One region of the Cytobacillus sp. QJM3NY_8 genome, then DNA from elsewhere that is predicted to be linked to it. Evidence: a T-box and tRNA genes for the amino acid it is inferred to sense, from the RefSeq annotation. Region 1 holds a T-box; the other holds one or more tRNA genes.
What was found. The T-box of region 1 lies ahead of argS (arginine--tRNA ligase). A T-box ahead of a tRNA ligase gene usually reads a tRNA of that ligase, here a tRNA-Arg.

Region 1 (6,589 bases):
AGGTACAGAAACCAGGTGTATACAAATGAACAAGAATAATAGATTCTCAGACCGGTTCGATTGGACGTTATGCTTTCTTCTGCTGCTATTTTTCCTCATCAGCTGCATCGCTATTTACAGCGGACAATCCTCCAATCAATATGAAGGGAATTTTGTCGTCTCACAAATAAAAAATTATGTTGTCGGAGCTATCATTGTGGCAATTGTCATGTATTTTGACAGCGAGCAAATCAGAAGGCTTACTTGGCTGCTGTACGGTTTAGGCATCCTATTGCTTGTCGGGTTATTCATTGCACCGGAAAGCATTGCACCAGAGCGCAAAGGGGCTACATTGTGGTATATCATTCCTGGACTTGGTTCTGTGCAGCCCTCAGAGTTTGTTAAGGTATTCCTTATCATTGCCCTCAGCAAAGTCATCGCTGACCACCATCTGAAATATCAGGCAAAGACTGCAGGCACGGACTTTTTCCTTCTAATCAAATTAGGGGCAGCCACATTGCCTCCATTAGGATTGATTATTATTGAAGACCTGGGTACCGCCCTTGTCATCATCGCCATATTAACTGGAATCATCCTGGTTTCCGGGATCACCTGGAAAATCCTTGTTCCGATTTATGGAATCCTTGGCGCTTTCGCGGGAACGGTGCTCTATCTGGTCATCATAGCACCGGAGATTTTAGAGAAGTACCTTGGGATAGACCCCTATCAGTTCAGCCGAATTTATTCCTGGCTTGACCCGGTTAATCACAAGCAGGGAGCCGGAATGCAGCTGTACAACTCCATGCTCGCAATCGGCTCAGGATTAATATCCGGAAAAGGGTTTACTGACAGACAGGTGTATGTGCCTGATGCCCATACTGATTTTATTTTTAGCGTCATTGGCGAGGAGTACGGCTTTTTTGGTGCAAGTGTAGTAATCAGCCTTTTCTTTCTGCTCATCTATCACTTAACTAAAACCGGCTTGGAGACGACCGACCCTTTTAATACCTATATTTGCGTCGGGGTCATCAGTATGATCACCTTCCATGTATTTCAAAATATCGGTATGACTATTCAGGTACTGCCAATCACCGGCATTCCGCTGCCGTTTATCAGCTACGGCGGAAGCTCGCTTATGGGAAACATGATGGCGATGGGCCTGATTTTCAGCATCCGGTACCATCACAGAACTTATATGTTTTCAACGGATTCAAATTATGTTGCAAAATAATTCCAACAGCGTATAATAACATTAATATATCTAGTGTCTATGATGAAGAGAGTAGCAAAGGGCTCTTTCCTAAAAGCGAGACAGGGACGGTGCAAGCCTGTCGGGAAATCCTTTCGTGAAGCGCACTTCGGAGATGCATAGCTGAAAGAAAAGTAGGCTATGCCGGGTAAGGAGTCCCGTTACCAAACCCCTTTAGGAAATACGTTCAAGCATATTTTGAAACGTCCTTTCAAAAGAGGTCCTTTGGACAATCAGAGTGGTACCGCGGGTAGATTTCAGCTCGTCTCTATTTTTATATAGAGACGGGCTTTTTTATTTTCCAGGAGGTGTTAATATGATCAATTTCAAAGCTATTTTCACAGCTCAGCTGGCTTCAGTGCTGAATGGGCAGCTTTCTGACGAAGCAATTGCGGACTTAATCGAAACGCCAAAGAATCCGGCACATGGCGATCTTGCTTTTCCCTGTTTTACACTTGCAAAAGCATTCAGGAAGTCACCTGCCTCTATTGCTGGCGAGACAGCGTGCCTGATTCAGGGACCGCATATCGAAAAAGCAGAGGCTGCTGGTCCTTACATTAATATCTTCTTTTCCAAAGAGTCAGCCGGTGCAGTCATAATGGAAAAAATTTTGAACGAAGGAAAAGAATATGGACAGCTGAATGATGGCGCAGGCAAAACAGCCGTGCTTGATTTCTCTTCGCCAAACATCGCAAAGCCCTTCTCCATGGGCCATTTGCGGTCTACGGTCATTGGAAACGCCCTCGGCAGCCTGGCCGAAAAATGCGGTTATACAGCGGTCAGAATCAACCACTTAGGCGACTGGGGCACACAATTCGGCAAGCTGATCACCGCTTATACAAAGTGGGGCAGCCCGGATAAAGTGAAGGAAAATCCCATAAAGGAACTGCTTAGCCTATATATACGCTTCCATGAAGAAGCAGAAGCTAACCCAGCCCTTGAAGATGAAGCGCGTTCCTGGTTCAAAGAGCTTGAAAACGGAAATGAGCAAGCTCAGGCACTCTGGAGCTGGTTTAGAGAAGAATCATTGAAAGAATTCCAGCGGGTTTATGATATGCTTGGCATTCATTTCGACTCATACAATGGTGAAGCTTTTTATAATGATAAAATGGAACCCGTCATAGAGGAACTCATGGCAAAAGACCTGCTGGCTGAGTCTGATGGCGCAGAGGTGGTTCAACTGCCTGATGAAGACCTTCCTCCATGCCTGATAAAAAAATCCGACGGAGCGACTCTGTATGCAACACGGGATCTCGCTGCAGCTTTTTATAGAAAAGAAACCTATCAGTTTGATCATTCCCTATACATTGTCGGTCAGGAACAGAGCATCCATTTCAGGCAGGTTAAAAGCGTTATTAAAAAGATGGGTTATGAGTGGGCGGATAATATGACACATGTCCCTTTTGGCCTCTATTTAAAAGATGGGAAAAAGATGTCTACCCGAAAAGGCAGAGTCATCCTTCTTGAGGAGGTCCTGAATGAAGCAATCCTTCTGGCAAAGACCAATATCGAAGCTAAAAATCCCGGCTTGGAAAACAAAGATGAAGTCGCTGAAGCAGTCGGCATCGGGGCTATTCTGTTCCATGATCTGAAAAATGACCGCATGAATAATATTGAATTTTCACTTGAAGATATGCTGACATTTGAAGGAGAAACAGGACCCTATCTGCAATACACCAATGCCCGGGCCTATTCTCTTCTCCGCAAGGCAGACGATATTCCATCTGCCGAAAATGGGCTATCTGATTCTTACAGCTGGGAAATTATCAAGCTGCTCTATCAGTATCCTGAAAAAATCAGACAATCTTATATGCAGCTTTCCCCTTCTGTCCTGGCTAAATATTTGATTGATGTGGCTCAAGCCTTCAATAAATATTACGGACAGGTAAGAATATTAGAAAAGGATAACAGCATCAAATCAAGACTTGCCCTTGTCAAAGCAGTCACAATTGTTCTTTCCGACGGGATGCAGACACTCGGCATGAAGGTGCCCCGGCAAATGTAAAAGGAGAGGCCATTATGGTCTCTCCTTTTTTGCCTTTGTGCGGGCATTTGCTTTATGCATTTTCACAAGGCTTCTTACTAAAAAGCCGCCGACAAAAATGGCCATCAGCACTAAGCCGGTATAATTCAAATGTATTAATTTCAGAATCACACTTGCCACTGTAGCCATATATAAGGCTCCGAGCATATAGGTGATTTCTTCGTTTTCAAAATAGGAGGTAAGCTTCGCTCCAAATTGTGACCCTATCAGGCCTCCTGTTACGAGTGAAATGCCAATCCAATAATCAATGCTGACAGTGGAAGCGTAGGATAGAAAGCCTGCAGATACGATTAACATGATAGCAAACAAGCTGGTTCCTACTGCTTTCTTCGGCATCATCCCTAAATAGGCAACCGATAAAGGCACCATAATAAAGCCGCCGCCCACACCTAATGTCGTAGAAACAAATCCTGCAAAAAATCCAATCAGAACCATTTTCACAATGGATGGAGAATGTTCAGATGACGGAGCGGCATTGGCTGATTTTTTCCCTCTTTTTAACATGCCCAAAGCAAAATAAGACAGCAGAATGATATAAAACAAAGGAACTGCCCACGCATCCCAGCCCTTTTCCTCAAGAAACAGCACAAAGGGATGGGCGGCCTGAGTAGCTGCCATACCGCTTAGTCCAAGAATCAGCCCTTGCTTAAGCCATATATTCTTCATCCTGATATGAGCGAAGATGCCTGAAAGAGAGGTACCAATTGAAAAAAGCAAACTCGTTGTGATTGCTTCTACCGGAGAAAAGCCAAACAGCATGAGTGTCGGAGTAAGAATGAATCCCCCGCCTACCCCAAAAAAACCAGAGAGCACACTAATAAGCGCTCCGAGCGTAATAAATAAGAGATATTCCATTAAAAAATCCTCACTAACCTGTATGTCTTGCCTATTAAGCGGTACTATATCACTTTACCATAATCAGCCATGGTTATACTGTGGATTTTGAATTTGCTTATTTATAATTATTATAAATAAGTATTGATTTTAATTTGATATTTGTTATAATAAATATATAAATGACTTAGGGGGAATATAAAAATGGAAAAATTACATGCAGCATTAAATGTACAAATCGCAAACTGGAGTGTTCTTTATACTAAATTGCACCGCTACCACTGGTTTGTAAAAGGCCCGCTTTTCTTTACCCTTCATGAAAAGTTCGAAGAATTATATAATGAAGCAGCTGAAGTTGTGGATGAGGCAGCCGAACGCCTGCTAGCCATCGGCGGCTCACCGGCAGCGACACTTAAGGAGTTCTTAAGCATCACTACTCTTGAAGAGTCTAATGGGGAAAAGAAAGCAGAAGATATGGTTGCCGCTCTTGCTTCCGATTATAGACATATTAAAGAACAATTAATTTCTTTAGCACAGCTTGCTGAGGAGCAGGAAGATCAAGTGACAGGCGACTTTGCCATCGGTCTTATGGAAAAATTGGATACGCATATTTGGATGTTAAATGCCTACTTAGGAGAATAATCGATAATTAAGAAAGAGTCAGTGAGAAAAATCACTGGCTCTTATTTTTGTGCAGAAAAAATCTTCCCCTAAAGACTTACTGAGATGTTATGATTGACCTGATTGCCTGATATCATCTTCAGAAGGGAGTATCCATAATGGGAAACTTAAAATATTCATTATTCATTTTTCTTGGCGCATGCAGTTATGGCATTCTGGCATCCATTGTGAAACTCGGACTCCAGGCCGGCTACTCTGTTCCTGAATTGACCGGAAGCCAATATTTATTTGGGCTCCTTTTGCTGTTGCTTTCTTTCCCATTTATCAAAAAAACAAAAATCACCCTTCAACAAACAGCAGCTTTGTTATTGACCGGTGCTTCCCTAAGTTTAACAGGCATTCTGTATGGAATGAGCCTTGATCGGAATCCGGCCTCCATCGCTGTTGTCCTCTTATTTCAGTTCACCTGGATAGGAATTCTTTTAGAAGCTCTATATGAAAAAAAGATGCCCAGCAAAGCAAAAATCATTTCTTCGATTTTGCTAATTATAGGGACTGTATTTGCAAGCAACCTGATTAATTCCGGGTCACATCCTATTCAAGCTGAGGGACTGATCTATGGCTTATTATCTGCGGTAACATTTGCCGTATTCATTTTTGCAAGCGGCAAGGCAGGTAAAGGAATTCCAACCATCCAGAGGAGCATCTTCATCACGTTTGGCGGACTTCTTCTGGTTGCAGCTTTTTCAGGCCCCGTTTTAATAAGCGGTGGCATCCAGCTTGAGGGCCTATGGAAATTCGGGCTGCTGATGGCATTGTTCGGGGCTATTTTCCCAATTGTATTTTTTGCAATCGGCTCACCTCATTTAGATTCAGGTCTTGCCACAATTGTAGGTTCTGCCGAACTCCCGGCCGCTGTTGCTGCTGCCATGCTGATTCTTGGCGAAAGAATTTCAGAAGCACAGACTTTCGGAATCGTGCTGATCCTGATCGGAATCAGCATTCCGCAGTTCACATTAAAAAAAGCAGCAAAGAATCGTTTTAGCACGTAACGTGTTTTTACGGATAAAATTTTTCAGGAGACTTTGGAATCCATTCCAAAGTCTTTTTTCTTTAAAGGCTGTTGCATGAGTTCGGACTCTCTCCTGCGAATCTTCTTCTCCTGTCTGAAGTTGCACCGGGTTCGGACTCTCTCCTGCGGATTTCTTCTTCTCCTGTCCGAAGTTGCACCGGGTTCGGACTCTCTCCTGCGGATTTCTTCTTCTCCTGTCCGAAGTTGCACCGGGTTCGGACTCTCTCCTGCGGATTTCTTCTTCTCCTGTCCGAAGTTGCACCGGGTTCGGACTCTCTTGACCAGAATTCACCTCCTACTGTCCGAAGTAGCGCAGGGTTCTTTTCGATATTGTCCTTCATAACGGACTATTTTTATTTTCCCAAGCTTTTTCTCTTCACAAAAATTTGCAATTTAAGTAAACTATTAATACCTATAAAACCAATGAGAAAGGTCGGAATATAATTGGCAAATACACCTGTTTCTATTCCCCGCCCGCTCGTAAGAACTAATCAATGGTCGATCGTATTAAGTGTTTTAGCTTCGTGGCTAACCGGAGAAGCATGGATTCTTGCCATACCCCTCCTTGCAGGTATAATGGGCCTATTGTTCGGCTACAATCCCATTATGCGTGCAGCAAAACTTTTTCTAAGAAAAAATCCTGCTGATTACATTCCCGAAGACTGGGAGCAGCAGCAATTTAATCAAGTGATTGCCGTTGCATGCCTGGCGCTGGGCCTGATCAGCTTTCTTCTGGGCTGGACAGCTGCAGGATATGTTTTTACAGCTATGGTAGCTCTATCAGCATTTG
Region 2 (6,589 bases), 1.0 Mb from region 1:
GTGTTTTGTTCGTTCAGTTTTGAGAGTTCAATCTCTCAATGAAAGATTCGTTCTTTGAAAACTAGATAATGTTAATGAAGAAGCAATAACCGAGTAATCGCCATCTTAGTTTTTTTCTCTTATTTTGAAAATAAGTAAGAGCACAAACCATGAGGACGATGAGCGGCAAGGAGATCAAGGAAGCGACCGAGTGAGCACCGGAGCGTACTTCAGTACGTGAGGAGCGGAGCGAGAGAGCTGACGCAGAGATCCGCAGTCGATCAGCGGCCGAAGTAGGTTAAGTTAGAAAGGGCGCACGGTGAATGCCTTGGCACTAGGAGCCGATGAAGGACGGTACTAACACCGATATGCTTCGGGGAGCTGTAAGTAAGCTTTGATCCGGAGATTTCCGAATGGGGAAACCCCCTATCCGTAATGGGATAGGATCTTTACCTGAATACATAGGGTATAGAAGGCAGACCCGGGGAACTGAAACATCTAAGTACCCGGAGGAAGAGAAAGCAAACGCGATTCCCTAAGTAGCGGCGAGCGAAACGGGATTAGCCCAAACCAAGAGGCTTGCCTCTTGGGGTTGTAGGACACTCTACACGGAGTTACAAAGGAACGAGGTAAATGAACAGGTCTGGAAAGGCCGGCCAGAGAAGGTAAAAGCCCTGTAGTTGAAACTTCGTTCCCTCCAGAGTGGATCCTGAGTACGGCGGGACACGAGAAATCCCGTCGGAAGCAGGGAGGACCATCTCCCAAGGCTAAATACTCCCTAGTGACCGATAGTGAACCAGTACCGTGAGGGAAAGGTGAAAAGCACCCCGGAAGGGGAGTGAAAGAGATCCTGAAACCGTGTGCCTACAAGTAGTTAGAGCCCGTTAATGGGTGATAGCGTGCCTTTTGTAGAATGAACCGGCGAGTTACGATTACATGCGAGGTTAAGTTGATGAGACGGAGCCGCAGCGAAAGCGAGTCTGAATAGGGCGAATGAGTATGTGGTCGTAGACCCGAAACCAGGTGATCTACCCATGTCCAGGGTGAAGTCCAGGTAACACTGGATGGAGGCCCGAACCCACGCACGTTGAAAAGTGCGGGGATGAGGTGTGGGTAGCGGAGAAATTCCAATCGAACTTGGAGATAGCTGGTTCTCTCCGAAATAGCTTTAGGGCTAGCCTCATGTAGTAAGAGTCTTGGAGGTAGAGCACTGTTTGGACTAGGGGCCCCCATCGGGTTACCGAATTCAGACAAACTCCGAATGCCAAAGACTTATCCATGGGAGTCAGACTGCGAGTGATAAGATCCGTAGTCAAGAGGGAAACAGCCCAGACCACCAGCTAAGGTCCCAAAGTATACGTTAAGTGGAAAAGGATGTGGAGTTGCTTAGACAACCAGGATGTTGGCTTAGAAGCAGCCACCATTTAAAGAGTGCGTAATAGCTCACTGGTCGAGTGACTCCGCGCCGAAAATGTACCGGGGCTAAACGTATCACCGAAGCTGTGGATTGACATCTTACGATGTCAGTGGTAGGAGAGCGTTCTAAGGGCGTTGAAGCGGGATCGCAAGGACCCGTGGAGCGCTTAGAAGTGAGAATGCCGGTATGAGTAGCGAAAGATGGGTGAGAATCCCATCCACCGAATGCCTAAGGTTTCCTGAGGAAGGCTCGTCCGCTCAGGGTTAGTCGGGACCTAAGCCGAGGCTGAAAAGCGTAGGCGATGGACAACAGGTTGATATTCCTGTACCACCTCTTTACCGTTTGAGCAATGGGGGGACGCAGGAGGATAGGGTAAGCACGCTGCTGGATTAGCGTGTCCAAGCAGTTAGGCCGGTAACGAGGCAAATCCCGTTACCACATAGGCTGAGCTGTGACGGCGAGGGAAATTTAGTACCGAAGTTCCTGATTCCACACTGCCAAGAAAAGCCTCTAGCGAGGGAAAAGGTGCCCGTACCGCAAACCGACACAGGTAGGCGAGGAGAGAATCCTAAGGTGAGCGAGAGAACTCTCGTTAAGGAACTCGGCAAAATGACCCCGTAACTTCGGGAGAAGGGGTGCTCATTAGGGTGAATAGCCCTGATGAGCCGCAGTGAATAGGCCCAGGCGACTGTTTAGCAAAAACACAGGTCTCTGCGAAGCCGCAAGGCGAAGTATAGGGGCTGACGCCTGCCCGGTGCTGGAAGGTTAAGAGGAGAGGTTAGCGCAAGCGAAGCTTTGAATCGAAGCCCCAGTAAACGGCGGCCGTAACTATAACGGTCCTAAGGTAGCGAAATTCCTTGTCGGGTAAGTTCCGACCCGCACGAAAGGCGTAACGATCTGGGCACTGTCTCAACGAGAGACTCGGTGAAATTATAGTACCTGTGAAGATGCAGGTTACCCGCGACAGGACGGAAAGACCCCGTGGAGCTTTACTGTAGCCTGATATTGAATTTTGGTACAGCTTGTACAGGATAGGTAGGAGCCTGAGAAGCCGGAGCGCCAGCTTCGGTGGAGGCGTCGGTGGGATACTACCCTGGCTGTATTGAAATTCTAACCCGCGCCCCTTATCGGGGCGGGAGACAGTGTCAGGTGGGCAGTTTGACTGGGGCGGTCGCCTCCTAAAAAGTAACGGAGGCGCCCAAAGGTTCCCTCAGAATGGTTGGAAATCATTCGCAGAGTGTAAAGGCACAAGGGAGCTTGACTGCGAGACCTACAAGTCGAGCAGGGACGAAAGTCGGGCTTAGTGATCCGGTGGTTCCGCATGGAAGGGCCATCGCTCAACGGATAAAAGCTACCCCGGGGATAACAGGCTTATCTCCCCCAAGAGTCCACATCGACGGGGAGGTTTGGCACCTCGATGTCGGCTCATCGCATCCTGGGGCTGTAGTCGGTCCCAAGGGTTGGGCTGTTCGCCCATTAAAGCGGTACGCGAGCTGGGTTCAGAACGTCGTGAGACAGTTCGGTCCCTATCCGTCGTGGGCGCAGGAAATTTGAGAGGAGCTGTCCTTAGTACGAGAGGACCGGGATGGACGCACCGCTGGTGTACCAGTTGTCTTGCCAAAGGCATCGCTGGGTAGCTATGTGCGGAAGGGATAAGTGCTGAAAGCATCTAAGCATGAAGCCCCCCTCGAGATGAGATTTCCCATAGCGTCAAGCTAGTAAGATCCCTGAAAGATGATCAGGTTGATAGGTCAGAGGTGGAAGCGTGGCGACATGTGGAGCTGACTGATACTAATCGATCGAGGACTTAACCAAAACGAAAAGTGGAGGCGACTGTTCAACTTCGAGAGACGTTGGAGAGCCGGCCATTCAAATCCTGTTTTTGGGATTTGGAGGGACGGATCGAAACGGCCGAGAAGTTAGGAGCCGAAGCTAGACAAGTCATTGGTGAATACTCGGCAAATGCTTCTTCATGCATTATCTAGTTTTGAGAGAATGAAAAATATGAAATTTTCTCTTGAAAAATCCTAAAAAGACGGTATAATAAAACTTGTCTTTGGAAAATAGTCTGGTGGCGATAGCGAGAAAGTCACACCCGTTCCCATACCGAACACGGAAGTTAAGCTTCTCAGCGCCGATGGTAGTTAGGGGCTGTCCCCTTGTGAGAGTAGGACGTTGCCGGGCGTTAATAATGGAGGATTAGCTCAGCTGGGAGAGCATCTGCCTTACAAGCAGAGGGTCGGCGGTTCGATCCCGTCATCCTCCACCATTAATTTAAATGTACAAGCTGCCGGTGTAGCTCAATTGGTAGAGCAACTGACTTGTAATCAGTAGGTTGGGGGTTCAAGTCCTCTCGCCGGCACCATTTCAACGAGCCATTAGCTCAGTCGGTAGAGCAGATTGCAGCATCAGTGAATTTCTACATCCGAATAGCAATCTGTGACAAAGCGTTTAGCTTTGGAACATCTGACTGCACATAACAGGCTTTAGGTAGTCTCATAAAATTATGAGCCATTAGCTCAGTCGGTAGAGCATCTGACTTTTAATCAGAGGGTCGAAGGTTCGAGTCCTTCATGGCTCACCATTTTAATTTCATATTGCGGGTGTGGCGGAATTGGCAGACGCACCAGACTTAGGATCTGGCGCCGCAAGGCGTGGGGGTTCGACTCCCTTCACCCGCACCATTCTTTATGCGGAAGTAGTTCAGTGGTAGAACATCACCTTGCCAAGGTGGGGGTCGCGGGTTCGAATCCCGTCTTCCGCTCCATTTATTGCCGGGGTGGCGGAACTGGCAGACGCACAGGACTTAAAATCCTGCGGTAGGTGACTACCGTACCGGTTCGATTCCGGTCCTCGGCACCAGTAGAATTTAACATTGCGCCCGTAGCTCAATTGGATAGAGCGTTTGACTACGGATCAAAAGGTTAGGGGTTCGACTCCTCTCGGGCGCGCCATTATATACGGGGAGTAGCTCAGCTTGGTAGAGCACTTGGTTTGGGACCAAGGGGTCGCAGGTTCGAATCCTGTCTTCCCGACCATTTATTATTGGGGCCTTAGCTCAGCTGGGAGAGCGCCTGCTTTGCACGCAGGAGGTCAGCGGTTCGATCCCGCTAGGCTCCACCATAAATATTTTAACACTTCGGCGGTGTAGCTCAGCTGGCTAGAGCGTACGGTTCATACCCGTGAGGTCGGGGGTTCGATCCCCTCCGCCGCTACCATTTAATTCATCGATGCTGGACCTTTAGCTCAGCTGGTTAGAGCAGACGGCTCATAACCGTCCGGTCGTAGGTTCGAGTCCTACAAGGTCCACCATTTTCATTTATACGGAGGAATACCCAAGTCCGGCTGAAGGGATCGGTCTTGAAAACCGACAGGCGGGTCAAACCGCGCAGGGGTTCGAATCCCCTTTCCTCCTCCATATATTTAATAATATTATCGCGGGGTGGAGCAGTCCGGTAGCTCGTCGGGCTCATAACCCGAAGGTCGCAGGTTCAAATCCTGCCCCCGCAATCTGGTCCGGTAGTTCAGTTGGTTAGAATGCCTGCCTGTCACGCAGGAGGTCGCGGGTTCGAGTCCCGTCCGGACCGCCATTTTTACAAAAAATAAATAATATGTGGCTCAGTAGCTCAGTCGGTAGAGCAAAGGACTGAAAATCCTTGTGTCGGCGGTTCGATTCCGTCCTGAGCCACCATTTTAGAACCTTATGCGGGTGTAGTTTAGTGGTAAAACCTCAGCCTTCCAAGCTGATGATGAGGGTTCGATTCCCTTCACCCGCTCCAAAATGGGCCTATAGCTCAGCTGGTTAGAGCGCACGCCTGATAAGCGTGAGGTCGATGGTTCGAGTCCATTTAGGCCCACCATTTTATATTATTGTTCCGCAGTAGCTCAGTGGTAGAGCATTCGGCTGTTAACCGAACGGTCGTAGGTTCGAATCCTACCTGCGGAGCCATATATGGGGAAGTACTCAAGTGGCTGAAGAGGCGCCCCTGCTAAGGGTGTAGGTCGGGTAACCGGCGCGAGGGTTCAAATCCCTCCTTCTCCGCCATATTGGCCCCTTGGTCAAGCGGTTAAGACACCGCCCTTTCACGGCGGTAACACGGGTTCGAATCCCGTAGGGGTCATACAAAAAAGCTGTCAACAATTTGTTGGCAGCTTTTTTGTTGTCTTTTCTGTTCCAGCCTGCCCTCGGTTAGTTGCTTCTCTGTTTTTTAATCAAACCTCTCTTCTGCCTTGCTTAATTTATTGCCTGGATTATTCAAATCGATTTCAGAAGATATTCCCGTATAGGGGCCTCTAAACATATCCCCGGTGGCCATAATCTTTCCATCCGGTGCTTCAAATATCGGAATTCTTATTTCATCTTTTGATGCCTCGTTTAATAAAAATTCCTCTTCTTTATTGCTCAAAATATTATTCTCCTTTCATTTTTTGCTTGCATACTTTGTTTTATTTTGTCTAAGTTTACCGGAGATTATGTCGAAGACTGTTAGATTGGGCAGAATGCTATCGGTTTTTAACGGGATTTGAATGTTGTTGTCATAAAATTAAAAAAACTTTTACAAGGATTTTTCTCACGTCTCACGAATATAACAGGAAAGTCAAAAGAAACGACACTGGGTGGGGAGAAGGATGGTAGTGGATACTTTGGTTCCAACCGATTACCAGCTGCATTTGTTCCATGAAGGGACATATTATGAGAGTCACCAGTTATTTGGTGCACATGTAGTTTCAAATGGCGGAGAAGTGATTACCCGTTTTTGCGTATGGGCACCGAACGCTGAAATTATCAGATTAGTCGGTGATTTTAATGATTGGAATGGAGAAGGCTATACCTTACATAGAGTGAATAATGAAGGTGTCTGGTTTATTCAGCTGGATGGAAACATGGAAGGTGCCTTGTATAAGTATGAAATTGAAACAAAGAAAGGGGAAGTGGTATTAAAGGCTGATCCTTATAGCTTTTTTTCAGAAGTAAGGCCCAATACAGCATCTATAGTATATTCGCTTGACGGATATCAGTGGAATGACAGCAAATGGATGCAAAAAAAAGAAATGAAGCCTATTTATACGGAGCCTGCAGTCATTTATGAAGTTCATCTGGGTTCGTGGAAGCAAAAAGAGTCTGGAAGTCTGTTTACATACAGGGAGCTTGCAGATGAACTCATTCCTTATGTGGTGGAGCATGGGTTTACG

Region 2: it has a tRNA-Arg gene. The T-box ahead of argS (arginine--tRNA ligase) is inferred to sense a tRNA for this amino acid. The anticodon was not compared.

Annotation. Positions count from the first base shown of each region.
Region 1 is NZ_CM149681.1:215,231-221,819, reverse strand. Features, by position in the region: gene AC0VZ9_RS01215 (FtsW/RodA/SpoVE family cell cycle protein) at 26-1,210, shown strand; T-box leader at 1,241-1,501, shown strand; gene argS (arginine--tRNA ligase) at 1,548-3,233, shown strand; gene AC0VZ9_RS01205 (sulfite exporter TauE/SafE family protein) at 3,246-4,127, opposite strand; gene AC0VZ9_RS01200 (Dps family protein) at 4,311-4,748, shown strand; gene AC0VZ9_RS01195 (EamA family transporter) at 4,886-5,779, shown strand; gene AC0VZ9_RS01190 (DUF4395 domain-containing protein) at 6,244-6,589, shown strand, end outside.
Region 2 is NZ_CM149681.1:4,471,823-4,478,411, reverse strand. Features, by position in the region: rRNA gene AC0VZ9_RS22970 (23S ribosomal RNA) at 276-3,211, shown strand; rRNA gene rrf (5S ribosomal RNA) at 3,464-3,580, shown strand; tRNA gene AC0VZ9_RS22960 (tRNA-Val) at 3,590-3,665, shown strand; tRNA gene AC0VZ9_RS22955 (tRNA-Thr) at 3,686-3,761, shown strand; tRNA gene AC0VZ9_RS22950 (tRNA-Lys) at 3,905-3,980, shown strand; tRNA gene AC0VZ9_RS22945 (tRNA-Leu) at 3,996-4,080, shown strand; tRNA gene AC0VZ9_RS22940 (tRNA-Gly) at 4,089-4,163, shown strand; tRNA gene AC0VZ9_RS22935 (tRNA-Leu) at 4,170-4,258, shown strand; tRNA gene AC0VZ9_RS22930 (tRNA-Arg) at 4,274-4,350, shown strand; tRNA gene AC0VZ9_RS22925 (tRNA-Pro) at 4,358-4,434, shown strand; tRNA gene AC0VZ9_RS22920 (tRNA-Ala) at 4,444-4,519, shown strand; tRNA gene AC0VZ9_RS22915 (tRNA-Met) at 4,538-4,614, shown strand; tRNA gene AC0VZ9_RS22910 (tRNA-Ile) at 4,632-4,708, shown strand; tRNA gene AC0VZ9_RS22905 (tRNA-Ser) at 4,722-4,814, shown strand; tRNA gene AC0VZ9_RS22900 (tRNA-Met) at 4,833-4,906, shown strand; tRNA gene AC0VZ9_RS22895 (tRNA-Asp) at 4,910-4,986, shown strand; tRNA gene AC0VZ9_RS22890 (tRNA-Phe) at 5,012-5,087, shown strand; tRNA gene AC0VZ9_RS22885 (tRNA-Gly) at 5,102-5,175, shown strand; tRNA gene AC0VZ9_RS22880 (tRNA-Ile) at 5,180-5,256, shown strand; tRNA gene AC0VZ9_RS22875 (tRNA-Asn) at 5,271-5,345, shown strand; tRNA gene AC0VZ9_RS22870 (tRNA-Ser) at 5,351-5,441, shown strand; tRNA gene AC0VZ9_RS22865 (tRNA-Glu) at 5,446-5,517, shown strand; gene AC0VZ9_RS22860 (hypothetical protein) at 5,605-5,802, opposite strand; gene glgB (1,4-alpha-glucan branching enzyme) at 6,026-6,589, shown strand, end outside.